Regions from separate parts of the Halomonas sp. B23F22_3 genome, predicted to be linked through region 2. Evidence: predicted binding sites of a transcription regulator. Region 2 holds the regulator's gene; each other region holds the start of a gene.
What was found. The regulator sigma-54, encoded in region 2, starts transcription at its own class of promoters, with help from an activator protein. The targets are predictions, from matches to a motif close to TGGCACNNNNNTTGCTNT.

Region 1: the regulator sigma-54 is predicted to act here: its motif matches at 1,655-1,672, upstream of speB (agmatinase).
Region 3: the regulator sigma-54 is predicted to act here: its motif matches at 2,855-2,872, upstream of ACGTNG_RS00935 (HAD-IIB family hydrolase).

What each region holds. Positions count from the first base shown of each region.
Region 1 is NZ_JBIEKG010000008.1:104,296-114,545, reverse strand. It holds gene ACGTNG_RS17755 (sigma-54 interaction domain-containing protein) at 109-1,536, opposite strand; gene speB (agmatinase) at 1,710-2,660, shown strand; gene ACGTNG_RS17745 (YjiH family protein) at 2,736-4,121, shown strand; gene ACGTNG_RS17740 (5-guanidino-2-oxopentanoate decarboxylase) at 4,132-5,769, shown strand; gene ACGTNG_RS17735 (purine-cytosine permease family protein) at 5,824-7,158, shown strand; gene ACGTNG_RS17730 (carbon-nitrogen hydrolase family protein) at 7,164-7,946, shown strand; gene ACGTNG_RS17725 (MBL fold metallo-hydrolase) at 7,943-8,686, shown strand; gene ACGTNG_RS17720 (aldehyde dehydrogenase family protein) at 8,717-10,168, shown strand.
Region 2 is NZ_JBIEKG010000005.1:290,763-301,012, reverse strand. It holds gene ACGTNG_RS13460 (BUD32 family EKC/KEOPS complex subunit) at 1-193, opposite strand, end outside; gene ACGTNG_RS13455 (HPr family phosphocarrier protein) at 262-531, opposite strand; gene rapZ (RNase adapter RapZ) at 535-1,455, opposite strand; gene ACGTNG_RS13445 (PTS sugar transporter subunit IIA) at 1,503-1,988, opposite strand; gene hpf (ribosome hibernation-promoting factor, HPF/YfiA family) at 1,996-2,304, opposite strand; gene ACGTNG_RS13435 (RNA polymerase factor sigma-54) at 2,474-3,889, opposite strand; gene lptB (LPS export ABC transporter ATP-binding protein) at 4,044-4,769, opposite strand; gene lptA (lipopolysaccharide transport periplasmic protein LptA) at 4,769-5,296, opposite strand; gene lptC (LPS export ABC transporter periplasmic protein LptC) at 5,296-5,880, opposite strand; gene ACGTNG_RS13415 (KdsC family phosphatase) at 5,884-6,441, opposite strand; gene ACGTNG_RS13410 (KpsF/GutQ family sugar-phosphate isomerase) at 6,488-7,483, opposite strand; gene ACGTNG_RS13405 (calcium/sodium antiporter) at 7,524-8,474, opposite strand; gene ACGTNG_RS13400 (ABC transporter ATP-binding protein) at 8,633-9,445, shown strand; gene mlaE (lipid asymmetry maintenance ABC transporter permease subunit MlaE) at 9,442-10,224, shown strand; gene mlaD (outer membrane lipid asymmetry maintenance protein MlaD) at 10,241-10,250, shown strand, end outside.
Region 3 is NZ_JBIEKG010000001.1:196,873-207,122, reverse strand. It holds gene rfbB (dTDP-glucose 4,6-dehydratase) at 1-356, shown strand, start outside; gene rfbA (glucose-1-phosphate thymidylyltransferase RfbA) at 384-1,277, shown strand; gene rfbC (dTDP-4-dehydrorhamnose 3,5-epimerase) at 1,274-1,819, shown strand; gene rfbD (dTDP-4-dehydrorhamnose reductase) at 1,816-2,703, shown strand; gene ACGTNG_RS00935 (HAD-IIB family hydrolase) at 2,911-3,837, shown strand; gene ACGTNG_RS00930 (glycosyltransferase family protein) at 3,834-5,054, shown strand; gene ACGTNG_RS00925 (MBL fold metallo-hydrolase RNA specificity domain-containing protein) at 5,144-6,553, shown strand; gene ACGTNG_RS00920 (MBL fold metallo-hydrolase) at 6,700-7,608, shown strand; gene ACGTNG_RS00915 (MBL fold metallo-hydrolase) at 7,824-8,690, shown strand; gene ACGTNG_RS00910 (protein tyrosine phosphatase family protein) at 8,723-9,142, shown strand; gene ACGTNG_RS00905 (SulP family inorganic anion transporter) at 9,202-10,250, shown strand, end outside.

The DNA of each region.
Region 1 (10,250 bases), on a different contig from region 2:
CCACAGAACATAGTAAAAACGGCCACTTAGCTCATCGGAGCGGTGGCCGTTTTACGTTGTGCGACGGGATCGATCCGACGGCTAGCCGCCATCACGACGGGGCTTTCTTCACGACGGAGCCTTCGCGCCGACCCGCAGCCCGTGCCGGCGAAGCTTGCGCACCACGCTGGGCTGGCTGATGCCCAGGCGCTCGGCGATGGCGTAGGTCGAGGTCCCCTCGCCGCATATCTCGGCCAGGATCGCGCGTTCGGTGCGCGCCAGGGCCGCCTTGAGCGACTCGCCATCGCGCAGCCCCTCGCCGTCGGGCGCGGGGTGCACCGCATCGTCGCCGGCCGTGACGGTCACTGCCCCGGGTTCACGGGCCGGAACGTCGCTGCGGATGACATCGTCCGCCGCCGACAGCCAGGCCCGCTCGAGCCAGTTCTCCAGTTCGCGCACGTTGCCGGGCCAGTCCCGGCCCATCAGCTGCTGCCAGAGGTCCCGCGCCATGATCTTGTCGCGGCCATAGCGGCCATTGAGGCGCCTCAGCTGGCGCTCGACCAGCCCCGGGATATCCTCGCGGCGTTCGCGCAGCGGCGGCAGGGTCACCGGGATGACATTGACGCGATAGTAGAGGTCCAGGCGAAACTCCCCGGCCTCTACGCGACGCGCCAGGTCCTGGTTGGTCGCCACCACCAGGCGGAAGTCGACGCGCCGTGGGCGCGTATCGCCCAGCCGCGTGACACTGCTGTCCTGGATGACCTTGAGCAGCTTGGCCTGCACCGCCAGGGGCAGCTCACCGATCTCGTCGAGAAACAGCGTGCCGCCCTCGGCCTGCTCGATCAGCCCCGCCTTGCCGCCCGGCGCGGCGCCGCTGAAGGCGCCGTGCCGGTAACCGAACATTTCGGACTCGAACAGGCTCTCGGGAATCGCCCCGCAATTGACCTCGATGAAGGAACCGGCATGACGAGCCCCCCAACGATGCAGCTGCCGGGCGAAGGCGGTCTTGCCGACGCCGGACTCGCCGAGCATCAGCACGGTGGCATCGGTCGGCGCCACCCGCTTGAGCAGCAGGGCCACCTCACGCATCACCTCGCTGCGCACCTCCAGGTCGCCCAGCTCGGCCTCGAAGCCGGGCTCGTCGGCGATGCCACTGCGCCGCAGATGATCGCTGAAGCGCCGCTGCAGCAAGGCGTACTCCTCCTGCAGCAGCTGCAGGTCGGTCAGGTCCATGGAGCGGCTGACCACGGCGGCCAGCCGGCCCTCGCGGAAGACCGGATGCGCCTGGGCGATGACTCGCCGCCCGGTCCCCGTCACCTGCATCAGCTGCGCCGGCTTGCCGGTGCGGATGACCTCGAGGCTGACCGAGGGCCTGAGCACGCCCTGGGCCTCGAGGGCCTGGACGGTGGTTCGGCACAGGTCCTCCCGGGACATGCCATAGACCGCCGCCGCCGCGGGACTGACATCCCGCACATGCCCGCCGGCGTCGACCACGAAGAAGTGATCGTGCGCCGTGTCGATGATGGTGCGCAGGATATCGCTGTCGATGTCGCCCATGCGGCCCCTCGATACACAAATGGATCATTGATGCAGAAGTGTATCATCACCCGGGCCATCATGATTCACTCCTGCATCAACGACTCGGCAATATACGCCATATCAACGCGTTATAACTTGGCACGTTTCCTGCTTCGGCATACCAGACACCCCCATCCGAGACGGAGCCTTTCGTGAGCGATTTCAACCAACCCTTGGGCGGCAACGAGATGCCGCGTTTCGGCGGCCCCGCCACCATGATGCGCCTGCCGACCCAGACCAGTGCCGCCGGCCTGGACGCCGCCTTCATCGGCGTGCCCATGGACATCGGCACCTCGAACCGCCCCGGCACTCGCCTCGGGCCGCGCCAGATCCGCGACGAGTCGCGCATGCTGCGCCCCTACAACATGGCGACCCGCGCCGCCCCCTTCGACAGCCTGCAGGTCGCGGATATCGGCGACGTGCCGATCAACACCTTCAACCTGCCCAAGAACCTCGACATCATCAGCGAGTTCTACGACAGGGTGCTGGCGGAGGACTGCGTGCCGCTGACCCTCGGCGGCGATCACACCCTGACCTGGCCGATCCTGCGCGCCATCGCCAAGAAGCACGGCCCGGTCGGGCTGATCCATATCGATGCCCACGCCGACGTCAACGAGCAGATGTTCGGCGAGGAGGTCGCCCACGGCTGTCCGTTCCGGCGCGCCCAGGAGGAAGGGCTGCTGGACAGCAACCGGGTGGTGCAGATCGGCCTGCGCGGCACCGGCTACGCCGCCGACGACTTCGACTGGTGTCGCGACCAGGGCTTCCGCGTGGTCACCGCCGAGCAGTGCTGGTACACCTCGCTGGCCCCGCTGATGGCCGAGGTGCGCGAGCAGATGGGCGACGCCCCGGTCTACATCTCCTTCGACATCGACGGCCTGGACCCCTCGGTGGCGCCCGGCACCGGCACCGTCGAGATGGGCGGTCTCACCGCCCAGCAGGGCCTGGAGATCGTCCGCGGCGCCTGGGGCCTCAACGTGGTCGGCGGCGACCTGGTCGAGGTCGCGCCGCCCTACGACACCAGCGGCAATACCGCCCTGATGGGCGCCACCCTGCTCTACGAGATGCTCTGCGTGCTGCCCGGCGTGCGGCGCCGCGACTGACGGGCCGACGCCGCAAGCGCCCGGTCACGGGCGCTCTTCACCGACCACGACTACAACACCAACAGTGAGACCCCCATGTCCTCCCATCTTCGATCCGCCGACAACATCAACACCGAGGGCGCGCCGCTCAGTACCCACGGCCTAATCAAGTTCCTCGTGCCGTCCATCCTGGGCGTGCTGCTGTTCCTGGTGCCCTTCTCCACCGGCGACACCATCAACATCGGCATGGGCCTGATGGCCGATGGCCTCAAGACCCTGCTCGGCGAGGCGCTGCCCGCCATCGCCACCCTGGTGCTCTGCCTGTCGGTCCTGCTGACCGGCATCGTCAAGCTGGCCAGGCCGACGTGGGCCCGCGCGGGCATGCTGCATGAGCTGTTCGACGTGGCTCCCCTGTGGGTGATCATGCGCGCCCTCGGCGCACTGTTCGCGCTGATGACCTATTTCCAGGTCGGCCCGGCCTTCATCACCGCCTCCTTCACCGGCGGCGTGATGCTCAATGACCTGGCGCCGGTGCTGCTGACCTTCTTCTTCTTCGCCGCCATCCTGCTGCCCTTCCTGGTCGACTTCGGCTTCATGGAGTTCATCGGCAGCCTGGTGCGCACGCCCTTTCGCATCATCTTCGGTCTGCCGGGGCGCAGCGCCATCGACGCCACGGCCTCCTGGATGGGTTCCGGTACCGTCGGCGTGCTGATCACCACCCAGCAGTACGAGCAGGGCTTCTACAACCGCCGCGAGGCCTCGGCGATCGCCACCAACTTCTCGATCGTCTCCATCGCCTTCGCGCTGCTGGTCACCAGCTTCATCGGCATCAACCACCTGTTCGTGCCCTTCTACCTCACCGTGGTGGTCGCCGGCCTCGTCGCCGCCGTCATCGTGCCGAGGCTGCCGCCGCTATCGCGCAAGCCGAACAGCTACTACGAACCGGTCGGCTGCCAGATCCAGGAAGAGAACACCGGCAACCAGAACCTGCTGCGCTACAGCCTGGGCGTCGCCGTGGCCCGCGCCGAGAAGGCCCCGGGGCCGGCCAAGCTGGCCAAGCTGGCGCTCTTCAACGTCGCCGACATCTTCTTCGGCCTGCTGCCGCTGGTGATCGCCATCGGCACCGTGGCCCTGGTGCTGGCCGAGTTCACGCCGCTGTTCACCTGGCTCTCCTACCCCATGGTGCCGGTGCTCGAGTGGATGCAGATCCCCGAGGCCGCAGCCGCGGCGCCGGCGACCCTGGTCGGCTTCGCCGACATGTTCCTGCCGGCGGTGCTGGCGAGCGACATCGAAAGCGAGCTGACGCGCTTCGTGATCGCCTGCCTGTCGCTGACCCAGCTGATCTACATGTCCGAGATCGGTGCCCTGCTGATGAAATCCAAGATCCCGCTCAAGCTCTGGGAGCTGGTGGCCATCTTCCTGCTGCGCACCGCGATCACCCTGCCGATCATCGTGCTCATGGCCCACTGGCTGGTGGGCTGAGGGAATCGCGATGACGCTTTATGGAGAGACGCCGATGACCTGCGCCGAGCTGCTGATCCGCCTGCTGCGCGACACCTACGCCACCGACACCGTGTTCGGCATTCCCGGGGTGCATACCGTGGAGCTCTACCGCGGCCTGGCGGGCGGCGAGGCGAGCGGCATCCGCCACGTCACGCCGCGCCACGAACAGGGCGCCGGCTTCATGGCCGACGGCTATGCCCGGGCCACCGGCAAGCCCGGGGTGTGCTTCATCATCACCGGGCCCGGCATGACCAACATCGCCACCGCCATGGGTCAGGCGCTGGCCGACTCGGTGCCGATGCTGGTGATCTCCAGCGTCAGCCGCCGCGACACCCTGGGGCGCGGCCAGGGCCGGCTGCATGAGCTGCCGAGCCAGCAGCAGCTGATCGCCGGGGTCGCTCGCTTCAGCCATACGTTGCTCGACCCTGACGCGCTGCCGGAGACCCTGGCCCGTGCCTTCGCGGTGTTCGAGGGGGCCCGCCCGGGACCGGTGCATATCGAGATCCCCATCGACCTGTTCGATGCCCCGGTACGCACGCCGCGGCACTGGCAGCGCGCAGCTCTGGCCAAGGCCGCCCCCGACCCGGCGGCGCTGGACCGGGCCGGCGAGTGGCTCGGCGGCGCCGAGCGTCCGCTGGTGCTGCTGGGCGGCGGCTGCGTCGCGGCCCCCGAGGCCGCCCGCAGCCTGGTCGAGGCACTGGACGCGCCCACCGTCACCACCATCAACGCCAAGGGCCTGCTCGGCCGCGACCACCCTCTGGACCTGGGCGCCAACGCCTCGCTGCCCGCGGTGCGGGCGCTGGCCCGGGAGGCCGACGTGGTGCTGGCCATCGGCACCGAGCTCGGCGAGACCGACTACGACGTGGTGTTCGACGACGGCTTCCACCTGGACGGCCGGCTGATACGGGTGGACGTCGACCCCCAGCAGCTGGCTCGCAATCAGGCCGCCGACCTGGCCCTGGTGGCCGACGCCTGCCAGGCCCTCGAGGCCCTGGCGGCGCGCTTCGGCGGGCAGCGTCTCAGCCGCGGCGGCGCCGAGCGCACCCGCGCGACCCTCGCCGCCCTGGACCTGGCACGGGATTCGGCCTTCGCCGCCTATGTGCCGCTGTTTTCGACCCTGCGTGAGGCCCTGCCCGAGGCGATCCTGGTCGGCGACTCCTGTGCCACCACCTATGCCGCCAATCACCTGGTCGCCCAGCCGGCCCCGCGGCGCTTCTTCAACGCCTCCACCGGCTACGGCACCCTCGGCTACGGCCTGCCGGCGGCCCTGGGCGCCAGCCTCGCCCGGCCCGACCTGCCGGTGGTCGCGATGGTCGGCGACGGCGGCATCATGTTCACCCTCAGCGAACTGGCCTGCGCGGTGGAAGAGCGGCTGCCGGTGGTGATCCTGCTCTGGCACAACCGGGGCTACGAGGAGATCCGCCGCTTCATGGACGACGCCGGCGTCACTCGCCTGGGTGTCGACCTGAAGGCGCCGGACTTCCTGACCGTGGCCCAGGGCTTCGGCTGCCTGGCCACCCGCATCGGCGCGCCCGGCGAGCTGGCGCATGCCCTGGCCACTCGCCCCACCGATGGCCCCCTGCTGATCGAGATCGACGCGGACGCCTGGCAGGCCAGTATGCGCTGAGGTCCTGCCGGCGGTTCGCTCCACAAAAACAATCAACAACACAAGGATATGACCATGGCTTTCCTCGACCGACTGCTCGGCCAGGACACCCTCGACGACCACCAGCACAAGAGCCTCGGCGCCTTCGGCACGGTCGCGCTGTGGCTCGGCGCCAACGTGGTGGTGACCACCATCCTCACGGGCATGCTGCTGGTGCCCGACCTGCCCTTCGCGACCGCCATGGGGAGCGTGCTGATCGGCTCGCTGATCGGCGCCATCCCGCTGCTGCTGGTCGGACTGATGGGGCAGCGCACCGGCCTGCCCTCGATGGCGATGACCCGGCGCGCCTACGGGCCGCTGGGCAGCCGGCTGATCTCGCTGGTCAACATGGGCGTGCTGATCGCCTGGAGCTGGATCCAGGCCCTGCTCGCCGGCATGAGCCTTGACTACGCCATCCAGGCGACCACCGGCTATTCCAACCTGCCGCTGATGACCATCCTCTGCGAGAGCGTGGTGGTGCTGGTCGTGCTGCGCGGCCACCTGGGCATCGAGCGGGTCGAGCGCTGGGCGGCGATGGCTATGGTCGGCCTGGCCGCGGTGGTGCTCTACCAGCTGAACCTCCACTACGATGTCTCGGCACTGCTGGACATGCCGGTCGAGGCGCGCAACGGCATCACCCTGGGCATCGCCTTCGACATCGTGATTGCCACCGCCTTCTCGTGGATCTCCTCCTCGGCGGACTACAACCGCAACTGCAAGAGCGGCGCCATCGCCGTCTGGGGCACCTACCTCGGGTATGTGCTGGCCGCGATGATTGCCATGGGCCTCGGCGCCGCCGTCTCCGGCCTCTCGGTGCTGAACGGCATGGAGCAGACCTACGACCCGACCCGGCTGCTGACCGGCTTCGGCTTCGGCCTGCCGGCGGCACTGGTCATCTTCTTCTCGGTGATGACCACCAACGTCATGGCCGTCTACAGTGCCACCCTCTCCTGCATGAACGTGTCGCCCGGCATGTCGTTCTGGAAGCCGGCCCTGGTGATCGGTATCGTCACCGTGTTCGGCGCCCTGATCCCCGGCATCCTCGACCAGTTCCAGAACTTCCTGCTGCTGATCGGCGCCCTGTTCATCCCGGCCTTCTCGGTGATGATCACCGACTACTACCTGGTCGGCCGCGACGGCTACGGCCCGGAACTGCTCAAGGCGCGCCATCAGCTGGGCCGCCCCACCGCGCCGGTGGCCATCGGTGCCTACCTGATCGGTGCCGGCCTCGCCGCCTACTGGTCGCTGGTCTCCCCCTTGGCCTTCGGCGCCTCGCTGCCGGTGTTCCTGATCACCGGCGGCCTCTATTGGCTCGGCGCCGTGCTGATGACCCGCCCGCGTGCGACCGCCTCGCAGGCCACAGGAGAGTAACGCCGATGAGACTGATGCTGGCCCAGACCGCTCCCCGGTGGGGCGACGTGCCCGCCAACCTGGTCGCCCTCGAGGCCCTCTGCCGGCAGGCGTCGGCGGCCGGTGCCGACCTGCTGGCCCTGCCCGAGCTCGCCCTGAGCGGCTACAACGTCTTCGCACGACTGGAGGAATTCGCCGAGCCGGAGGGCGGCCCGATCGTCCGGCGGCTCGCCGAGCTGGCCGCCCAACATGGGCTCTTCCTGCTCGTCGGCCTGGCCCAGCGCCAAGCCGACGGGCGGCTGACCAACGCCGCCGTGCTGATCGACGACCAGGGTGAGCGCCTCGCCACCTACCACAAGCGCCAGCTGTGGGACCGCGAACATGACCACTTCGCCGCGGGCGACGACGCCTGCGTGGTGGACACCCGCCTCGGTCGACTGGGGCTGATGATCTGCTACGACAACGAGTTCCCCGAGATGGCACGGGCCCTCGCCCGGGGCGGCGCCGAGGTCATCCTCTCGCCCACCGCCAACATGGTGCCCAACGCCGAGCGCCAGGTCCTGCAGATCCGCGCCCGCGCGCTGGACAACCAGTGCTTCGTCGCCTGCATCAACCGGGCCGGGGCCGAGGCCGAGCTCCACTACTGCGGCAACAGCCTGGTCGCCGGCCCGGATGGCGAGATCCTGGGCCAGCTGGGTGCCGGCGCGGGCAGCCTGGTGGTCGATCTCGACCGCGGTCGTATCGCCGAGAGCCGAGCCCATCAGGATTACCTGAAGGACCTGCGTCCCTTACCGGAGATCACGCCATGAGCCGCTTTTCCCTGCCGCGGGGCGAGGCCACGAGCTGGTATCGCACCACTCCCATGGCGGATCGGATCACGCTGATCGACGAGCCCGCGATCAAGCCGTTCTATCGCTGCAACATCTGGCATGTCCGCGGTCGCGATCGCGACCTGGTGGTGGACTTCGGCCTCGGTGCCGTGCCGCTGCGCCAGCAGGTCGCCCGGCTCGCCGAGCGGGACATCGTCGCCGTGGCGAGCCACACCCACTTCGACCATATCGGCGCCGCCCACGAGTTCGGCTGCTGCCACGTGCATGCCGCCGAGGCCGATATCCTGGCGGCGCCGGACCACCGTCGCACCCTGGCCGACAGCTTCCTGAACGACGCCATGTTCGATGCCCTGCCGCCGGCGCCCTACGCCCACTCGGGCTACCGCATTCCCGCGCCGGCGACGATCGCCCGGCTCGAGGACGGCGATACGCTCGATCTTGGCGACCGGCGCTTCGAGGTGATTCACACCCCCGGGCACTCCCCGGGCGGCATCGCGCTCTGGGAAGCCGCGACGGCCACCCTGATCTCGGGGGATGTCATCTACGACGGCGAGCTGATCGAGGACGCCTACCACAGCGACCTGGACGACTATGCCGCCAGCCTGCGGCGGCTCAGGAACCTGCCGGTGCGCACCGTTCACGGCGGCCACTTCCCGAGCTTCTCGGGGCGCCGCCTCGCCACCCTGATCGACGACTGGCTGCGCGCCCACGGGCGCTAGCCCCTTGCCCACCCTCTTCTGGAGCCTCGCGTGCAACGACTGACCAAGCAGTTCATCGACAACCACTGGGTCGAGAGCCCGGCCACGCGCCGCCTGACGGTGACCGATCCCTACCGCCAGGCGCCGATCGCCGAGCTCACCGCCGGCGATGCGGCCGACGTCGACGCCGCGGTGACCGCCGCCCGCCGCGCCCAGCCCGCCTGGCAGGAACTCGGCGGCGAGCGCCGAGCCGACTTCCTCGCGGCCTTCTCCGAGGCGCTGAGTGCGCGGCGCGAGGCGCTGATGCGCCTCTCGGCGAGCAACAACGGCAAGGCGCTGGCCGAGACCGCCATCGACCTGGACGATGCCATCGCCTGCTACCGCTACTACGCCGAGCAGGCCCGGGCCCTCGAGGCGCGCCAGGGGCGGCTCGTCGAGCACGGCATGGAGGGCGTCGAGGCCCTCACCTACGAGGATCCCGCCGGCGTGGTGGGCCTGATCACCCCCTGGAACTTCCCGCTGGTGACCAGCGCCTGGAAGATCGCCCCGGCGCTCGCCGCCGGCTGCACGGTCGTCTTCAAGCCCTCCGAGGTAACGCCGCTGCCTGAGCAGGCGGTGGCGGAGATCGCCCTCGAGATCGGCCTGCCCGCCGGCGTGCTCAACCTGGTGCATGGCGACGGCGAGGGCATCGGTGCGCCGCTCACTGCCCACCCCGGCGTCGACAAGCTCTCCTTCACCGGCAGCAACGCGGTGGGCGAGAAGGTCATGCGCGCCGCCGCCGAGGGCGCCCGAGGGGTGTCGCTGGAACTGGGCGGCAAGTCGCCGATCCTGGTGCTCGACGACGCCGACGTCGAGGCGGCCGCCGACTGGGTGATGGCCGGCATCTACTTCAACTCCGGGCAGATCTGCTCGGCCACCTCGCGGCTGATCGTCCATGCGTCGCTGGCCGAGGCGCTCTACGCGGCGCTCGCCACGCGCATCGATGCCATCCGCCTGGGCGATCCGCTGGACGAGGGCACCGACATGGGCCCCATGACCAGCGCCCGCCAGCGCCAGGCCGTGGAGCGCTACCTGGCCATCGCCGCCGAGGAGGGCCTCACCGCCGTGCGCGACGGCCGCCATCGGGAGCTACCGCGCCAGGGCGAGTTCGTCGCCCCGACGCTGTACCGCGACGTGCCCACCGACAGCCGCCTGTGGCGCGAGGAGATCTTCGGCCCGGTGCTCTGCGCCCGTAGCGTCGAGAGCGAGGCCGAGGCCATCGCGCTGGCCAACGACTCCGCCTTCGGCCTCGCCGCCACCGTCATCTCGGGCGACGTCGAGCGTGCCAAGCGGGTGGGGCGCGCCCTGCGCGCCGGCAGCATCTGGTTCAACAGCGAGCAGCTGGTGATGCCGGAGGCCAGCTGGGGCGGCTTCGGGAGCAGCGGCATCGGCCGCGAGCTGGGCCCCTGGGGGCTCTCGGCCTACCTCGATGTCAAGCACCTGATCGGCCCCGCCGCGACCTGAACCAACCCGGGGAAAAACGGCCGGCCCGCGGCGCCACTCCGCACCGGAGGGAACGTCCGTCAACCCTGCTAATCTGTGGATG
Region 2 (10,250 bases):
TGGTCGGCGTGGCGATACCGAGCGCCTCCAGCCGCTTGGCGATCAGGGCGAAATTGTGGCCCGGGTAGGGGCGAATGCGCAGCGCATAGCGCAGACGATCGACGGCCTTGGGGTGAAAGGTCTTGATGAAGTGGTCACGCTCAGGATCATAGTGGACAAGTGAGTACTTGCCGCTCTGGATCAGTTCCATCATGGGGCTCAACAGGGTGAATAGTGCCGCTGGGTGGCAGGGTGACGAGCAATGCCCGTGGCGGCCTTCGCTCAGGCGTCTTCATGGAAGCGGGCCTCGAAGAGCGCGGAGATGGCCTCGAGGGCCGCGTCGGCCTCCTCGCCTTGGGTGTGCACCTCGAGTTCGGTGCCGCAGGGCGCGGCGAGGATCAGCAGCGACATGATGTTGCCGGCATCGGCCTGCTGGCTGCCTCGGTGCACGGTGACCCGCGCATCGAAGGGCTGGCAGCACTGCACGAGCTTGGTGGCGGCGCGGGCATGCAGGCCGCGTCGGTTTGTGAGGGTCAGCTTGCGACTCGGCACGCCTCAGGCTCCTTCCTGGGGTGCGTCGGTATCCATCGATGCCGGCGCATCGGGGAGGGCGACCTGCACGCCCAGCTCGCGATGGCGCAGCCTGATGCCGGCGTGTCGCTCGGCCAGGTAGGCGGCCAGGCGTTCGGCCAGGTAGACCGAGCGGTGCTGGCCCCCCGTGCAGCCGACGGCCACGGTCAGGTAGCTGCGCTGGCTGGTGCGATAGCGCGGCAGCCAGCGCTCGACCCAGGCGAGGATGTCGTCGTGCATCTCGGCGACGACCGGGTAGCCGTCGAGGAAGGCGATGATGCTGGCATCACGCCCCGTGGCGTCGCGCAGGGCCGGGTCCCAGTAGGGGTTGGGCAGGCAGCGGGCGTCGAAGACGATGTCGGCATCCAGCGGCACGCCGCGCTTGAAGCCGAAGGACTCCACGGTCAGGGTCATCTGCTCGGCGCGATGGCCCGCCACCTGATCGGTGATGCGCCCGCGCAGCTCGTGCACCGAGAGCCGGGTGGTGTCGATCACCAGGTCGGCGAGGTCGCGAATCTCCGAGAGCGCCTGCTCCTCGGTATCGATGGCCTCGGCCAGGGTCATGTCGCTATCGCGGGTAAGCGGGTGGCGGCGGCGGGTGTGGGAGTAGCGCTCCAGCAGGATCCGCGCATCGGTGGTCAGGTAGACCACCTGGCACTCGAGGTCGCGGGTGTGCAGGTCGTCGAGGAGTTCCGGGAAGCGCGCCAGGGCGTCGGGCAGGTTGCGGGCATCGATGCTGACGGCGACCGAGGAGCGCACGCTGCGCCCCTGCTGGAGCTCGTCCACCAGCGGCCCGAGCAGCATGGCCGGCAGGTTGTCGATGGCGTAGTAGCCCAGGTCTTCCAGCGCCTGCAGCGCGATCGATTTGCCGGAACCCGACCGGCCACTGATGATCACGAGCTGCATGCGGGTCTCCTGGTCGAGAAAGGGGGCGGGCGGCGCCCCGAGAGGGATCAGCCGCCCTGGCGGCCGCTCGGGGCCTGTTGTCGTATCGCCTCCATGAGATACTCATGAAGCTCGCGCTGGCTCGCGCTGTGGCGCAATCGGCCGCGGGTGTCGGCATCGTTCATGATGCCAGCGACCTGGCCCAGCAGGGCGAGGTGTGCCTCGTCGGCTTCCTCGGGGACCAGCAGCACGAAGACCAAGTCCACCGGTTCGCCGTCGATGGCATCGAAATCCACCGGCTCGGCCAGCTTGAGAAAGCCGGCGATGGGCGCCTTGCAGTGGGGGTTTCGGGCATGCGGAATGGCCACCCCGTGGCCGATGCCGGTGCTGCCCAGTCGCTCACGGCCGATCAGTCGGCTGAATACCTCCTGGCTGTCGAGGCTGGGCGTGTTCTGAGCGATGAAGGTGCTGAAGAACTCCAGCACCCGCTTCTTGCTTCCCCCGGGCACATCGAAGAGGGTGCGCTCGGGGGGCAGGATGGCGTCCAGTGTCATGACGGAGTCAGCGCGCGCCGGCGCCCTGGGCGCGGGCCTGGGCCTTTTCCTTGTGCTTGACCAGCTGACGGTCGAGCTTGTCGGCGAGGGCATCGATGGCGGCGTACATGTCATTCTCCATGGCTTCGGCATGGAGGTCGGCCCCGGAGGCATGCAGGGTGCAGGCCGCCTGCTGGCGCTCCTTCTCCACGGAGAGGGTGACCTGCACGTTGGTGATGTTGTCGTAATGACGCTCGACGCGGGTCAGTTTTTCCTGCACATAGTCACGCAGTGCGTCGGTCAGTTCCACATGATGGCCGGTGATGTTGACTTGCATGACACGCTCCTTGCTCTTACGGGGTGTGAGTCGATTGTAACCCTTTTTAGCGTCCTGCATACCCCCTCGGTCGGGGGCGACAAGACTCTCGTCGAAAGGCGTCAATTCAATCGCTTGCGCGTGCGTCGACGGCCGGGATTCGGGCGCGTCGAGACGCCATTCGCGGCGTTCAACGCAGGCGCTTGCGCTCGCTGGAGGAGGGGATGCCCATCCCCTCGCGATATTTCGCGACCGTGCGTCGCGCCACGCTGATGCCGGCCTCGTCGAGCAGGGCAACCAGCCGGCTGTCCGAGAGGGGCTTGCGGGGCGGTTCGTCCTGGATCAACTTGCGGATTCGCGCACGGATCGCGGTGCTGGAGTGGGCGTCACTATCGCCGCTGCCGCCCACCTGGCTCGAGAAGAAGTACTTGAGCTCGAACATGCCGCGCGGAGTGTGGATGAACTTCTGGGTGGTGACCCGCGAGATGGTCGACTCGTGCATCTCCACGACCTGGGCGATATCCGCCAGGATCAGCGGCTTCATGGCCTCCTCGCCGCGCTCCAGGAAGTCGAGCTGGCGCACCATGATCTCGCGACCCACCCGCAGCAGGGTGTCGTTGCGGCTGGAGAGGCTCTTCATCAGCCAGCGCGCCTCCTGCAGGTGGTCCTTGAGGAACTGGTTGTCCGCGCTCTTGTCGGCGCGCCGAATCAGGGCGGCGTAGTCCGGCTGGATGCGCAGGCGCGGCATGGCCTCGGGGTTGAGCTCCACCTGCCAGCCCTCGCGGGTATGACGGGCCACGAGGTCGGGAATCACGTAGTCCCTGTCGCCCTCGCCGAAGGCGCTGCCGGGGCGCGGGTCCAGCGAGCGTACCAGGCCGATGGCCGTGTCGAGGGCCTCGTCGTCGAGGCCCAGGCGGCGTTTGAGCAGGCGGCGATCGTCGCCGGCCAGCGCCTCGAGGAACTGGCGGACCAACCGGCGGGCCTGGGGCAGCAGCGGGGTGTCGTCGGGCAGCGTGGCGAGCTGCAGCATCAGGCACTCGCGCAGGTCGCGGGCGAAGACGCCGGTGGGCTCGAACTGCTGGAGGCGCAGCAGCACCTGCTCGACCTCCCGGCTCCTGAGCCCCGTAAGGCCCTGGGCCTTGAGGCCGTCGCGGATCTCGTCCAGGGGCTGGGTGAGGTAGCCGTCGCCGTTGACGGCGTCGATCAGGCTCTCGGCGATGCGCATCTGGCGCTCGTCCAGGTCGGTCATCGCCAGCTGCCAGGCCAGATGACCCTGGAGGCTCTGGCCCGCGGCCTGGCGTTCGAAGTCGGGCGCCTCGCCGCCGGCGGGGGCGCTGCCGAGGTCCTGGTAGGTGTCGGACCAGTCGCTGTCGGTGGCGAGCTCGTCGGGAATCTCGCTGGCCCAGTCGTCGTCGGGCGTCTCGCTCACCGCCTGTTCGCCGAACTCTTCCTCGACGTCCAGCAGGGGGTTGGATTCCAGCGCCTGCTGGATCTCCTGGCGCAGGTCCAGGGTCGAGAGCTGCAGCAGGGCGATGGCCTGCTGCAGTTGGGGCGTCATGGTCAGCTGGGTGCCGACCCGAAGCTGCAGGGAAGCCTTCATGGCCATGAGAGGAGTTCCCTCGACGTGCCGAAAGATCCCACCCTAGCCGCTGGACGCGGGGGGTGCAACCGAAGAAATAGCAACAATCGTGCCAGGATCAAACGGCGTGCCGCCGGCGAATAACGATATTTATATCAGTGTATTGCGATCGAGGAAGCGCTCAGAGGCGGAAGTCCTGGCCCAGGTAGACGTCGCGGACGCGCTGGTTGGCAAGGATCGCCTCGGCATCTCCCTCGGCGATGATCCGCCCGTCGCCGACGATGTAGGCGGTGTCGCAGATGTCGAGGGTCTCGCGGACGTTGTGGTCGGTGATCAGCACGCCGATGTCGCGCGCCTTGAGCTGGCGAATGATGCCCTTGATCTCGCCCACCGAGATCGGGTCGACCCCGGCGAAGGGTTCGTCGAGCAGGATGAAGGCGGGCTCGGTGGCCAGCGCCCGGGCGATCTCGACTCGCCGCCGTTCGCCCCCGGAGAGGCTCATGCCGAGGTTGTCGCGGATGTGGGTCACGTGGAAGTCCTCGAGCAGCTCCTCGAGCCGGCGCTCGCGGCCGGCGCGGTCGAGATCGCGGCGTGTCTCGAGGATCGCCATGATGTTGTCGGCGACCGACAGCTTGCGAAAGATCGAGGCCTCCTGGGGCAGGTAGCCGATGCCGGCCCGGGCGCGCTCGTGCATGGCGGCCCTGGACAGGTCGAGCTCGTCGATATGCACCGCGCCGGCGTCGGCGCGCACCAGGCCGACGATCATGTAGAAGGAGGTGGTCTTGCCGGCCCCGTTGGGTCCGAGCAGGCCGACGATCCGGCCCTGCTCGATGGAGAGGCTGATGTCCTGCACCACCCGGCGCCGCTTGTAGCTCTTGGCCAGGTGTTCGGCCCTCAGGGTCTTCATCACGGGCCATCCTGCTGTTCGGGCTCGAGGGTCATGCGCACGCGCTGGCTCTCCTCGACGCCTTGCGCCTCGGAGCGCGCCTGGACGACGCGCCGGTCGAGGAAGTATTCGAGGTAGCCGCCGTCGAAGGTGTCGCCGCCCTGGTGAAGCTCGGCGCGGTCGATCAGCTCGATGCGCCGCTCGGCGACGTGGTAGACCACGGTGCGTCCCCAGCCGCGCACCAGCGGCTCGTCCGGGGCGGGCTTCTGCTCGATGTAGGCGCGCTCGCCGGTGGCGGTGGCGAGGGTAAGCTGGCCCTGATCGTTGCGGCGGATCTCCACCCGCGCGCCGGTCAGCTGCATGCTGCCCTGGCGGATCTCCACGTCGCCGGTGTAGACGGCGGTGCCGGCGCGATCGTCGAGGTCGAGGCGGTCGGCCTCCACCTGGATCGGGGCGCTGGCATCACCCTCCAGGGCCAGGGTCGGGGTGCTGCCGAGCAGCAGGCCGATGACGCCGAGGGTCAGCAGGGGGGCGAAGGAGGCTCGCATCATGACTCGGGGTCCTCGCGGGTGTCGGGCGGGTGGTGGCCGCGCACATTGTCGGTCAGTCGAGCGCGGTTGTCATCGATCCAGGCATCGAAGCGTTCGCCGCGCATCCGCTGGGGCGGCTGGCGCAGCAGCGCCGGGGTCTCGCTCCAGGCGTGGCCGCTGTCGGCGTCGAAGTGCAGGATCTCGGTGTCCAGCTGCCAGCGCTCGGCCGGGGCCAGCAGGCGCGCCTCGCCGGTCAGGGTCAGCGGGTTGCCGCCCGCGCCCAGGGTGCCATGCTCGCCGCTGGCCAGCCAGATCCGGCCCGACGAGTCGTAGAGCCGTCCCCGGGGTTGCTCGAGGCGGGTGACGTCGTCATGGGGAGTGTGGGTCAGGCGCGGGGTGTCGAGGCGCTGATGAGGCTCGCCCGTCGCATCGAAGCGCGTCAGGCGGGCGTTCTCCAGGTAGTAGTCGGGCTCGCCCGACGCGTTCCCCGGCACCGGGCCGGGCAGCGGCGCCTCCTGCAGGTCGAGCAGGGCCAGTCCGCCGCCCAGGGCGAGCAGCAGCAGCAACAGTCCGGTGCGAAAGCCGGGGCGCGGCAGGCTCATGGATCAGGTCGTGCCGTGCAGGTAGGTGTCGAGCACGGCGTCCCAGTGCCCCTGCGCCTGCAGCAGGGTGTCGCAGATCTCGCGCACCGCGCCATGGCCGCCCACGGCCTCGGTGACCCAGTCGGCATGCTTGCGGATATAGCTCGGCGCGCCGGGCACGCTGATGCCGACCCCGGCGCGCCGGATGGCGGCCACGTCGGGCATGTCGTCACCGCAGTAGGCGACCTGATCGAGCTCCAGCTCCAGGCGGGCGCACAGCTCGCGCAGCACGGTCAGCTTCTTCTCGGCCCCCTGGAAGACGTGCCGGATGCCCAGCGCGGCGGCACGACGGCTGACCATCGGCGAGTCGCGCCCGGTGATCAGGGCCACCACGATGCCGGCGCGCTGAAGGAGCTTGATGCCGTGGCCGTCGAGGGTGTGAAAGGCCTTGATCTCGACGCCATCGGCCTGGAAATAGAGGCGTCCGTCGGTGAGTACGCCGTCCACGTCGAGGGCCAGCAGGCGCACGCGCCGCAGGCGGTCGACGAGCTGGCTGTCGAGCAGGGGGGAATCGAGGCTCATGGTGTCTCCGGTCGAGGGTCGGGCGATAGCGGATGGTCGCAAGGAATCAGATGACGCCGCTCGAGAGCAGGTCGTGCATGTGCAGGGCGCCGATCGGGCGACCGTCGGCGTCGACCACGGCCAGCGCCGAGATGCGCCCGTCCTCCATCAGGCGGACCGCTTCGGCGGCCAGGGTGTCGGGGGCGATGCGTTTGCCGGGACGGGTCATGACGTCGTCGACGGTGAGCCCCGAGAGGTCGCTGTGCTGATCGAGGGTGCGGCGCAGGTCGCCGTCGGTGTAGACCCCGGCCAGGCGGCCGTCCTCACCCACCACGCAGGTGAAACCCAGTCCCTGGCGAGTGATCTCCAGCAGCGCATCGCGCAGGGGGCTGCCCAGCGGCACCGCGGGCAGCCGATTGCCCTGGTGCATCAGGTCGGCGACCTTGAGCAGCAGGCGCTTGCCGAGGCTGCCACCGGGGTGAGACAGCGCGAAGTCCTCGGCGGTGAAGCCGCGGGACTCGAGCAGTGCCACGGCGAGGGCATCGCCCAGGGCGAGGGCGGCCGTGGTGGAGGAGGTCGGCGCCAGGTCCAGCGGGCAGGCCTCGCGTTCGACGCCGGCATCCAGATGGGCGTCGGCATGGCGTCCCAGGGTCGAGCCGGGACGGCCGGTCATGCTGATCAGCGGCGTGCCCAGGCGCTTGAGCAGGGGCAGCAGGGCGGTGACCTCGGCGGTCTCGCCGGAGTTGGAGAGCGCCAGCACCACATCCCCCCGGGTGATCATGCCCAGGTCGCCGTGGCTGGCCTCGCCGGGATGCACGAAGAAGGCCGGGGTGCCGGTGCTGGCCAGCGTCGCGGCGATCTTGCCGGCGATGTGGCCCGACTTGCCCATGCCGGTGACGACGACGCGCCCGCGACAGGCCAGGATCAGCCGGCAGGCATGGTCGAAGGCCTCGTCGAGGCGTTCGGACAGGGCCGCCACGGCCTGCTGTTCCAGTTCCAGGGTGCGGCGGGCACTGTCGCGCAGGAGGGAGGTGCCGGCCACGGAGGGGGTGTCATTGGTCATGGCAGTGATTGTTGCCCGTTGTGAGGTTTCACTCAAGGGGTCAGGCCGCGGGGGAGAAGCCGGCGCTCCCCAGCCAGGCCAGGTAGGCGAGGTAGCATGTCAGCAGCAGGGCCCCGGGCAGTCGTCCCAGGTGGCCGCGCCGATTCCACAGCAGCAGCGCCCCCAGCGCCAGGGTCAGCAGCAGCATCACCGGGTAGTCGCGGCCGGCCGCCGCGGGATCGGTGGCGCCTGGCGCCAGCAGCGCGGGCACGGGCAGCACGGTCAGCATGTTGAAGAGGTTGGAGCCGATGACGTTGCCGATCGCCAGGTCGTGGTGGCGCTTCAGCGCGCTGGCGACGCAGGCGGCGAGCTCCGGCAGGCTGGTGCCGATGGCGACCACGGTCAGGCCGATGGTGAGCTCGCTGACGCCGAGCCCGCGGGCCAGTTCGCTGGCGCCCCACACCAGGGCGCGGGAGCTGGCGACCATGATCACCAGGGTGCCGACCAGCCAGGCCAGGGCCTGGCCCAGCGGCATGCCGGGTATCTCGCCACCGCTCTCGGCGTCCGGGGTGTCGGCGCGAAACAGCCACCACAGGCTGAACACCAGCAGCACCAGCAGCAGCACGCCGTCGAGGCGGTCGAGGTGGCCGTTGGCCAGCGCATAGCCGGCCAGGCCCGTGGCGCCGAGCAGCAGCGGCAGTTCGCGACGCACGATGGAGAAGCGCACCGGGATCGGCACCACCAGGGCGGTCACGCCCAGTACCAGGGCGATGTTGGCGATGTTGGAGCCCAGTGCGTTGCCGATGGCGAGATCCGGCGCGCCGTCCAGGGAGGCCATCACCGAGACCACGATCTCCGGCGCCGAGGTGCCCAGCGAGACGATGGTCATGCCCACCAGCAGGGTGCTCATGCCGGCTTGCCAGGCGGTGGCGGCGGCGGCCCCGACGAAGCGGTCGGCACTCCACAGCAGGCCGATGAAACCGAGCGACACGATCAGCAGGGGAACCAGCATGGCGAGATCCGGAGCGGGGAATGAAGGGCGCACATTGAACATGGCAGGCACCGGCGGTGCAAGGGGCCCCTCGGGGCGCTGGCGCGCCGGGTCACGGTTAGGATACGATGTTCGACAATTTTGCGAAGGATGCTGATTTTGCGAAGGAAGCTGATGCAATGACGGACTCCCCCTTCGTGGAAGTGGAGAGCCTGCACTTCTCCCGTGGCGAGAAGGAGATCTTCCGTGGCGTCGATCTGACCATCCCGCGAGGGCGGATCACCGCCATCATGGGCCCCAGCGGCACCGGCAAGACCACCCTGCTCAAGATGATCGGCGGCCAGCTCACGCCCGATGCCGGTCGTGTGCGCATCGCCGGTCAGGACGTCCATGCGCTGTCGCGCCGGGACCTGTTCGGCCTGCGCCGGCGGATGGGCATGCTCTTCCAGAGCGGGGCACTGTTCTCGGACCTGGATGTCTATGAGAACGTGGCTTTTCCGCTGCGGGTGCATACCGATCTCCCCGAGACGATGATCCGTGATCTTGTGCTGATGAAGCTGCAGGCGGTGGGGTTGCGCGGCGCCCGCGGGCTGATGCCGTCGGAACTCTCCGGCGGCATGGCGAGGCGCGTGGCGCTGGCCCGCGCGATCGCCCTGGACCCGGAGTTGATCCTCTACGACGAGCCCTTCGCCGGGCAGGATCCCATCTCCATGGGCGTGCTCGTACAGCTGATCAAGCGCCTGAACGATGCGCTGGGGCTGACGGCGGTAGTGGTCTCCCACGACATCAAGGAGACCCTGAGCATCGCCGACTACGTCTACGTGATCTCCGACGGCCAGGTGATGGCGCACGGCACGCCGGCGAGCCTCGATGCGGACCGCGACCCGCGGGTCAGCCAGTTCATGCACGGCGAGCCGGACGGTCCGGTGCCGTTCCACTATCCGGCGATGGACTTCCACGCCGACATCCTGGGCGCCGGGGGGCCGCAATGATCGAGCGAATTCGCCGCCTGGGACGACGCGGCTGCGATGTGATGGAGTCGCTGGGGCGGGCCGGGATCTTCCTCGGGCAGTCGGCGGTGGGCGTGCCGAGCCGCGAGGGCCTTCGCCTCTGGGTGAGCCAGATGCACTTCGTCGGCGTGATGTCGCTGGCCATCGTGCTGGTCTCGGGGCTGTTCATCGGCATGGTGCTGGCGCTGCAGGGCTACACCATCCTGGTCGATTTCGGCGCCGAGCAGGCGCTGGGGCAGATGGTGGCCCTGTCGCTTCTGCGTGAGCTGGGCCCGGTGGTGGCGGCGCTGCTCTTCGCCGGGCGCGCCGGCTCCGCCCTGACCGCCGAGATCGGCCTGATGAAGGCCACCGAGCAGCTCACCAGCATGGAGATGATCGGCGTCGACCCGCTGCGCCGCGTGATCGCCCCGCGGCTCTGGGCCGGTTTCGTGGCGCTGCCGCTGCTGACCATCGGCTTCAGCGTGGTGGGGGTCTGGGGCGGTCAGCTGGTCGGTGTCGAGTGGCTGGGGGTGTTCGAGGGCTCCTACTGGGGGAACATGCAAGCCAGCGTCGAGTTCTTCGATGATGTCGGCAACGGCCTGATCAAGAGCGTGGTCTTTGCCCTGGTGGTGACCTGGATCGCGGTCTTTCAGGGCTACGACCTGATTCCCACCTCGGAGGGCATCTCGCGCGCCACCACGCGCACGGTGGTCTATTCCTCTCTGGCGGTCCTGGGCCTGGATTTCCTGCTCACCGCCCTGATGTTCGGAGAGCTTTCCTGATGTTCGGAGCAAACGGATGAAGCGCA
Region 3 (10,250 bases), on a different contig from region 2:
TGGAGGCCGGGCGGGTCGGTGAGACCTATAATATCGGCGGGCATAACGAGTGCACCAATCTGGCCGTGGTCGAGACGATCTGTGACCTGCTCGAAGAGTTGACATACGAGCGGCCGGAGTCAGTGGCCCGTTACCGTGACCTGATCACTTATGTACAGGACCGGCCGGGCCACGATCTGCGCTATGCCATCGATGCCGGCAAGATCGAGCAGGAATTGGGCTGGCGCCCGGTCGAGACCTTCGAGAGCGGTCTGCGAAAGACGGTGCAGTGGTATCTCGATAACGACGATTGGGTCGAGGGAGTGACCAGCGGGGCCTATCGGGAATGGACTGCCCGCCACTACGGGGACGCCTGACGGCCACCGCCTAGACAAGGAGAGAATATGAGTAAAGCACGCAAGGGCATTATCCTCGCCGGGGGCTCAGGCACTCGGCTGCACCCAGTGACGTTGGCCATGTCCAAGCAAATGCTGCCGGTGCACGATAAGCCGATGATCTACTATCCGCTGGCGACTCTGATGCTGGCCGGGTTGCGCGAGATCCTGATCATTTCCACCCCGCAGGATACCCCCCGCTTCCAGCAGCTGCTGGGCGATGGTAGTCAGTGGGGGATCCGCCTGGAATACGCGGTACAGCCCTCGCCGGACGGGCTGGCACAGGCCTTCACCATCGGCGAGGAGTTCCTGGATGGTGCTCCGAGCGCCCTCATTCTGGGTGACAATATCTTCCATGGCCACGATCTGCAGCCCCTGCTCGACAGCGCCATGTCGCGCGATAGCGGGGCCAGTGTCTTCGCCTATCACGTGCATGACCCCGAGCGTTACGGGGTGGTGGCCTTCGATGAAGCAGGGCGAGCGACCTCCCTGGAAGAGAAGCCGACCCGGCCTCGCTCCAACTTCGCCGTGACCGGCCTTTATTTCTATGATGCCGACGTGGTGCAGATGGCTAAGGAACTCACTCCATCGGCGCGCGGGGAGCTTGAGATCACCGACATCAATCGGCTGTACCTTGAGCGTGGTGACCTTGGGGTCGAGATGATGGGCCGAGGCTTCGCCTGGCTGGATACCGGCACCCATGAGTCGCTGATGGAGGCATCCAACTTCATCGCCACCATCGAGCACCGCCAGGGGCTCAAGGTCTGTTGTCCCGAGGAGATCGCCTGGCGAAACGGCTGGCTCGACGACGAAGGACTGCTCGCCCTGGCCGCGCCGCTGGCCAAGAGCGGCTATGGCCAGTACCTGCAGCGCCTGGTGACACGCGGGGAGGTCAAGGCATGAAGGTTACTCCCACGGCACTGCCGGAAGTGCTCATCCTGGAACCCAAGGTCTTCGGCGATGCACGGGGTTTCTTCATGGAAAGCTTCAACCAGCGCGCCTTCGAGGATGCGACCGGTCTGCAGCGTGACTTCGTCCAGGACAACCACTCTCGTTCCCGTCAAGGCGTGCTGCGGGGCATCCATTATCAGCTGGAGCAGCCCCAGGGCAAGCTGGTGCGGGTGACCCAGGGCCGAGTCTTCGATGTCGCGGTGGACCTGCGTCGCCACTCCCCGCGCTTCGGCCAGTGGGCCGGGGTGGAGCTCTCCGGCGATAACCAGCGACAGCTGTGGGTGCCGGAAGGTTTTGGCCATGGCTTCCTGGTGCTTTCCGAAAGCGCCGACTTCCTCTACAAGACCACCGACTACTATCATCCGGCCTCGGAGCGCTGCATCCGCTTCGACGATCCTGATATCGCCATCGAATGGCCCGAGGTGGCCGAGCCGGCGCTCTCCGAGAAGGATCGGGCCGGTGACGCCTTGAAGGATGCCGAGGTGTTCGAATGAGTGTGAACTGGCTGGTACTGGGCGCCAATGGCCAGGTTGGGCGCCAGTTGACGCGCAGCCTGCAGCCGCTCGGACCGGGCATGGCGCTTTCGCGTACTGACTGCGATCTCGCCGAGCCGGGACGGGTGGCTGAGGTGGTGCGCGAGCGAGCGCCAGCCGTCGTGGTGAACGCGGCGGCCTACACGGCAGTGGATCGTGCCGAAGAGGAGCCGGAATTGGCGCGGCGGCTCAATGCCGAGGCCGTTGCCGAACTGGCCGATGCCTGCCGTGAGGTAGGTGCCGTCCTGGTGCACTATTCGACCGACTATGTCTTCGCCGGCGACGGCGATCGGCCCTTTAGCCCAGACGATACGCCCGCGCCGATGTCCATATATGGACGTACCAAGTGGGAAGGCGAGCAGGCGATCGAAGCCTCGGGCGTCCGGCATCTGATCCTGCGCACGAGTTGGGTCTATGACGCCCGGGGACACAACTTCGTCAATACCATGCTGCGTCTGGCGGGAGAGCGAGATCGACTCCAGGTGGTGAACGATCAGGTCGGTGCACCGACCTGGGCGGCGACAATCGCCGATGTCACAGCGCTGGTGGTGCACGACTGGGCCCGAGGTGGCTTCGATGAGGGCCGGGGTGGCACCCATCACCTCTGCGCTCGGGGCGAGACCAGCTGGTACGGCTTCGCCGAGGCGATCTTCACGGCGGCAGTCGAATCTGGGCGAATCGAGGCGACGGCGCGGCCCGAGGTCTTGCCTATAACCAGTGCCGAATTTCCCCAGAAGGCGCCGCGACCGGCGAACTCAAGGCTGGAGTCGAGCAGCCTGGAAGCGGCCTTCTCACTGCGCCTGCCACACTGGCGTGATGCACTGGACGCCTGTCTCGCCAGTTGAGCATTGTACGGCGCCGGCAAGCCGCGACGCCCCACGCCCCGCCAGGATGCACCCTGGCGGGGCGTTTTCATGTTCACTCCTGGTGCATCGGCGCCGCCGTGTCCCGCTCTAAAGGGGGCTCCCTAGGTGACAGAACGTTTTTGCCGTGCCCTGGCACGCCCCCTGCATGGAGCATGACGCGTCCACCACTCCGGAGCCGGATCCGCCATGCCCTCGACATCAGCCTCGCCATACGACCCCACCCGGCGAGCGCGCCTGGTCTTCACCGACCTGGATGGCTCGCTGCTCGACCACCATACCTACGACTGGTCGGCCGCCAGGCCCTGGCTCGCCCGGCTGAAGGCCGAGGGCGTACCGGTGATCCCGGTGACCAGCAAGACCCGCAGCGAGATCCTGCCGCTGCGCCGTGAGCTCGGCCTCGAGGACGCCCCCTTCATCGCCGAGAACGGCGCCCTGGCCGGCCTGCCGCTCGCCTGGTGTCATGCCCGGCTGGACCGGGGGCCGGGCCCCGATGGCGTGGCGATCCGCACCCTGGGGGTCGATATCGGCTTCATCCGCCAGCGGCTTTCGGTGTGGCGGGAGCGGCTGGGGCTTGGCTTCACCACCATGAGCGAGATGCCACTGGAGGAGCTGGTCGCCGTCACCGGGCTGGCGGAGCCTGAGGCCCGCCTGGCGCGGCTGCGCGAGGGCAGCGAGCCGCTGGTCTGGGAGGAGGGGGATGAGCGCCTCGCGGCCTTCCGCAAGGGCCTCGAGGGCGACGGCCTGCGCCTGGTGCGGGGTGGGCGCTTCTGGCACGTCACCGGCGACTGCGACAAGGGCAGCGCCGTCGCCTGGCTGACCGAGCGCTTCGCGTCGCTGCGTGGCAGCCGGCCCCGGACCCTGGCGCTGGGCGACGGCCCCAATGACATCGCCATGCTCGAGGGGGTCGACCAGGCGGTGGTGATCCGTGGCTGTCACGACTTGACGGTCGCGCCGACCCAGGCGTCGCTCTATCGCAGCGTGACCACCGGCCCCGCCGGCTGGGCCGAGGGGATGGAGCACTGGTGGGGGCGAGACGAGCGTCGAGTGGGCTCGGCGGAGGAGGGCGAGCCGCCGGCCGAGCCCGGGTCGTTCGACGACGGGGTGACGGCATGAGCGACTTCCACCAGAACGGCATCATCACCGATTTCCACAACCTGACCCGTCGGCCGCTGGCGGCCCTGGAAGCGGAGCTGTGCGACTTCTCCGCCCGGCGCCCGATGAGCCTGATCCTGCCGTCGCTGTTCTCCGAGCTGGAGGGGCCGGCGCTCGACCACATCGTCGAGGAGATCGCCCGGGTGCCCTACCTCGCGGAGGTGGTGATCGGCCTGGATCGTGCCGATCGGGAGCAGTTCCTGCGCGCCAGGGAGTTCTTCGCCCGGCTCCCCCAGCACCACCGCATCCTCTGGCACGACGGCCCGCGGCTCCAGGCGCTGGACGCCGAACTCGAGGCCCAGGGCCTGGCCCCCCAGCAGCCCGGCAAGGGGCGTAACGTCTGGTACTGCGGGGGCTATGTGCAGGCCTCGAACCGCGGGCGGGTGGTGGCCCTGCACGACTGCGACATCCTCACCTACGACCGGGGGCTTCTGGCGAGGCTCTTCTATCCGGTGGTCCACCCGCGCTTCAACTACGAGTTCTGCAAGGGCTACTACCCGCGCATCGCCGAGGGGCGGCTCAACGGCCGGGTCTCGCGGCTGATGGTCACCCCGCTGCTGAGGGCGCTCAAGACGATCCACGGCCCCTTGCCCTATCTCGAGTACCTGGACAGCTTCCGCTACGCGCTCTCCGGCGAGTTCGCCATGCGCACCGAGGTGCTCGACGGCATCCGCATCCCCGCCGACTGGGGGCTGGAGATCGGCGTGCTCTCCGAGGTGCACCGCAACTACTCCACCAAGCGGCTCTGCCAGGTCGACCTGGCCGACGCCTACGACCACAAGCACCAGCCGGTCTCCGCCGAGGACGCCACGGGCGGGCTCAACCGCATGAGCCTCGATATCGCCAAGTCGCTCTACCGCAAGCTGGCGACCCAGGGCGTGACCTTCAGCGCCGAGGGCTTTCGCACGCTGAAGGCGACCTACTACCGTCTGGCGCTGGACCTGATCGAAGCCTACGACCACGACGCCGTGATGAACGGCCTGAGCCTGGATCGCCACGCCGAGGAGCAGGCCGTGGAGCTGTTCGCCGCCAACCTGCTAGAGGCCGGCAGCGACTTCCTGGACTACCCCCGCGAACGCCCCTTCATCCCCAGCTGGAATCGCGTCAAGGCGGCCATTCCCGACCTGCCGGAGCGCCTGAGCCAGGCGGTGGAGCGTGACCACGCCGGGGAGGTCTAGCCGGGCCGGCACCGACATATCGCGAATCCGTTATGCTGAGGGCAGAGGGGCGACCGTGCCCCGCCACGCCAGCCACCGGGAGCGAGACCATGTCGACACTGACCTTTCAGGGTGCGGTCAAGGAAGTCACCGGTTCCCGCTACCTCCTCGAGGTAGACGGCGATCATTGCACGCATCGGCTGCTGCTGGAGTGCGGCCTGCACCAGGGCGGCGGGGATGCCGACGAGGCCAACGCCCGCGGCTTCGGCCGTCTGCCCGGCGAGCTCGAGGCGGTGGTGCTCTCCCACGGCCACCTCGACCACTCGGGACTACTGCCGAAGCTCGTTCGCGAGGGGTACGACGGGCCGATCCACTGCACCCGTGGCACCCGCGACCTGCTGGAGATCATGCTGCAGGACGCCGCCTTCATCATGGCCAAGGACGTCGAGTGGGAGAACAAGTGGCGCAGGCGACACGGCAAGCCGCTGATCGAGCCGCTCTACGAGCTGAAGGACGTGGAGCGCACCCTGGCGCTCTGCACCTCCCATGGCTATGGCCAGCCCGTTTCGCTTCCTGGCGGTGTCACCCTGGTGTTCCACGACGCTGGACACATCCTGGGCTCGGCCATCGTCGAGCTGGCCGTGCCCTCCGGTGGCCAGACGCGGCGCCTGGTCTTCTCGGGGGATCTGGGCAACCCCAGCTCGGTGCTGATGAAGGATCCCGAGAAGCTCCATGAGGCGGACCTGGTGCTGATGGAGAGCACCTACGGCGATCGCGACCACCGCCCCCTGGACGAGACCCTGGAGGAGTTCGCCCAGGTGCTGGAGGAGGCTCATGCGGCGGGCGGCAACGTGCTGATTCCCGCCTTCGCCGTGGGTCGCACCCAGGAGATCCTCTACCACCTGAGCGTGCTCTATCACGAGGGGCGGCTGCGCCAGCAGCTGGTCTTTCTCGACAGCCCCATGGCGATCAAGGTCACCGAGCTCTACCACCGCGCTCGCAAGTCCCTGGATCCCGACGATCTCAAGGTGCTCAACGTCGCCGCCAGCGGCGATACCAGCCGCTATCTGCCGATTCTCCGCATGACGCGCACGGTGGAGGAGTCGATGGCCATCAACCGCATCCACGGCGGGGCGATCATCATTGCCGGCGCCGGGATGTGCAACGGCGGTCGCATCCTGCACCACTTCCGCTACAACCTCGAGAAGCCCAGCACCCGGCTGGTGATCGTCGGCTTCCAGGCCGGGGGCACGCTGGGCCGCCAGATCGTCGACGGAGCCGAGCGGGTGCGCGTGATGGGCCAGGACCTGGCGGTCAAGGCCCGGGTGCACACCATCGGCGGCTTCTCGGCCCATGCCGGCCAGACCCAGCTGCTCGGCTGGGTCGGCGCCTTCCGCCATCGCCCCCGCGTCTACCTGGTGCATGGCGAGCCCGGCGCCCAGCGGGCGCTCCAGGCGCTGCTCGAGCAAAGCGGCATCGACGCCGAGATTCCCGCTTTTGGTGATCGCCTCGAGCTCTAGGGCGGGCTCCTCGCTCAACTCGCCTTTCGTCTCGCCTATCGCGGCGATGCACGGCGTCAATCGGTTGTTAGAGTTATAGGTGATAAGGTAATTCCACATTTCTCGATGGACGCCCGGCCTGATCCGGGCGCCAACGGAGGTGACCGATGCAGACCTTCGCCCTCTCCCCGAGCACGGGGGCCGGCAACCCCGAGGTGGCCGGTTTCTTCGACCCGCGCACCTTCTCCGTGCAGTACGTGGTCAGCGACCCGGCCACCGGCAAGTGCGCCATCATCGACCCGGTCCACGACTTCGACGAGAAGTCCGGTGCCACCGCCACCCACCGTGCCGACGAACTGCTCGCCTACGTGGAGAAGCAGGGTTTCGAGGTGCAGTGGATCCTCGACACCCATCCCCATGCCGATCACTTCTCCGCGGCGCAGTACCTGAAGGAGAAGACCGGCGCCCCCACCTCCATCGGCGAGAAGGTGGTCGAGGTCCAGGCGCTCTGGAAGGAGCTCTACCACTGGCCCGACTTCCCGGCCGACGGTTCCCAGTGGGATCGGCTCTTCGCCGAGGGGGACACCTTCCGCCTCGGCGAGCTGGAGGCGCGGGTGATGTTCTCGCCGGGCCATACCCTGGCCTCGATCACCTACGTGATCGGCGATGCCGCCTTCGTTCATGACACGCTCTTCCAGCCCGATTTCGGCACCGCCCGGGCCGACTTCCCCGGCGGCGACGCCCACCAGCTGTGGCGCTCCATCCAGGCGATCCTGGCGTTGCCCGACGCGACACGGCTGTTCACCGGCCATGACTACATGCCCGATGGCCGCGAGCCCCAGTGGGAGAGCACGGTGCGCGAGCAGCGCGAGACCAACAAGCACCTGGCGGGGGACGTCAGCGAGGCCGACTACGCGGCCATGCGCGACGAGCGCGATGCCGAGCTGCCCATGCCCAAGCTGATCCTGCACGCCCTGCAGGTGAACATCCTGGGCGGGCGCCTGCCGGCGCCCGAGCCCAACGGCAAGCGCTACCTGAAGATTCCGCTGGACGCCCTGGACGGCGCCGACTGGTAGTGATGTCCGTGTGGCGCGAGACCCATCGCCTCGGCGATGGGTCCTCTGGATGAGGGGGTGTCATTCATTCTCGGTCTTTTATTCTTAAATAGTCTAATCTTAGAATCTATATTGCGTTAAGCTGACGCCATCACCCGTACAGTGACATTCGACGGAGGGCGTTTGTGATGTCCCAGCAGTCCAGCGTGGCCCGGCCAGGCGTATCACGACCCAACGTGGCTCGACCCATCGTGACCCACTTCTTCGACGAGCCGACCAACACCTTCAGCTATGTGGTGCAGGATCCCGAGAGTCGTGCCTGCGCGATTCTCGATTCGGTGCTCGACTTCGACTACGCCGCCGGTCGCACCGACGTGCGCTCCGCCGACGCCATCATCGCCTTCGTGCGCGAGCACGACCTCGAGGTCGAGTGGATCCTCGAGACCCACGTCCACGCCGACCACCTCTCCGCGGCGCCCTACCTGCACGAGGCGCTGGGGGGCAAGACCGGCATCGGCGCCCGTATCACCGTGGTGCAGGAGGTCTTCGGCAAGGCCTTCAATGCCGGCACCGAGTTCGCCCGCGACGGCAGCCAGTTCGACCGTCTCTTCGAGGAGGGCGATACCTTCGCCATCGGCGATCTGGAAGGGCGGGTGCTGCACACCCCGGGCCACACTCCGGCCTGCCTGACCTACGTGATCGGCGATGCCGCCTTCGTCGGCGATACCCTCTTCATGCCGGACTACGGCACCGCGCGCTGCGACTTCCCGGGCGGCGATGCGCGCACCCTCTATCGCTCCATCCAGAAGGTGCTGGCCCTGCCGGACGAGACACGGCTGTTCCTGTGCCATGACTACAAGGCCCCGGAGCGCGAGGCGTACCAGCACGAGACCAGCGTGGCGGAGCAGCGAGCCCATAACGTGCACGTCCACGAGGGCGTCAGCGAGGAGGCGTTCGTCAAGATGCGCACCGAGCGCGACGCCACCCTCGGCATGCCCCGGCTGATCCTGCCGTCGGTGCAGGTCAACATGCGTGCCGGGCACCTGCCGCCGGCCGAGGAGAACGGCCAGGTCTACCTCAAGGTACCGATCAACAGGTTCTGATCCCCAGGTCTGATCGTTAGAGGAGTGTTTCCATGCAGATCCAATCCCTCGAAACCGGCTTCGCCATCGCCGATGCCGTGACCCCCGCCGATCTCGACGAGGTCGCCCGTCGCGGCTTCCGCGCGGTGATCTGCAACCGCCGTCCCGGCGAGGCCGAGGACCACCCCGACGACCGGCGCCTGCGAGACCGGGCCGCCGAGCTCGGCCTGGCGTGGCGCACTATCCCGGTGACGCCGGGCGACTACGGCGAGGCGGACATCGCGGCCTTCAGCGAGGCGCTGGACGAGCTGCCCACGCCGATCCTGGCCTTCTGCAAGACCGGCAAGCGCGCCGTGCATCTCTGGGCCCAGGCCCGCAGCCGCGAGGCCGGCTGTGACATTCCGGCGCTGCTGGCCGCGGCTCACGCGGCCGGCCACGATCCGCAGCCGATCCGCGAGATGCTCAAGGTCTGACAGGCACACGCCCCGCGCGCCGCGACGGAACCGGGTTCACGACCGATGACGAGACGCCCATGACCCTTTCCCGCTGGATTCCCCTGCTCGGCTGGCTGCACGGCTATCGGCGCGACGTCCTGGCCCGTGACCTGCTGGCGGCGGTGATCGTGACGCTGATGCTGGTGCCCCAGGCGCTGGCCTACGCCCTGCTGGCGGGGCTGCCTCCGGAGGTGGGGCTCTACGCCAGCATGCTGCCGCTGGTGCTCTATGCCCTCTTCGGCACCAGCGCCACCCTGGCGGTGGGGCCGGTGGCGGTGGCCTCGCTGATGACCGCCTCGGCGCTCTCCGGCATCGCGGCGCCCGGCAGCGCCGAGTACGTGGCGGCCGCCCTGGTGCTGGCCGCGCTCTCCGGGCTGGTGCTGGTGGGCATGGGCCTGCTGCGCCTGGGATTTCTGGCCAACTTCCTGAGCCACCCGGTGATCTCGGGCTTCGTCACCGCCTCGGGGATCCTGATCGCCGCCAGCCAGCTACGCCACGTGCTCGGCGTGGAGGCGTCCGGCCACAACCTGGTGGAGATGGGCGCGGCGCTGATCGCGGGGATCACAGCGACCAACCCCATCACCCTGGCGATCGGCCTGGGCGTCTGGGCGTACCTGTTGATCTGCCGGCGCAGGCTCAAGGGCTGGCTCACCCGCCTGGGCCTCGCGACGACCTCGGCGGACCTGGTGGCCAAGGCGGCACCGGTGTCGGCGGTGATCGTCACCACCCTGCTGGCCTGGGGGCTGGGGCTCGGCGCCCAGGGCGTGGCCCTGGTCGGCCAGGTGCCGAGCGGCCTGCCGACGCTGGCGCTGCCGAGCCTCGAGCCCGAGCTCTGGTCGACGCTGCTGCCGGCGGCGGTGCTGATCAGCCTGGTGGGCTTCGTGGAGTCGGTCTCGGTCGCCCAGACCCTGGCCGCCAAGCGCCGCCAGCGCATCGAGCCCAACCGGGAGCTGATCGCGCTGGGGCTGGCCAATCTCGGCGCCGGGACGAGCGGCGGCTCGCCGGTCTCCGGGGGCTTCTCGCGCTCGGTGGTCAACTTCGAGGCCGGCGCCGCCACGCCGCTCGCCGGCGCCTTCACGGCCGTGGG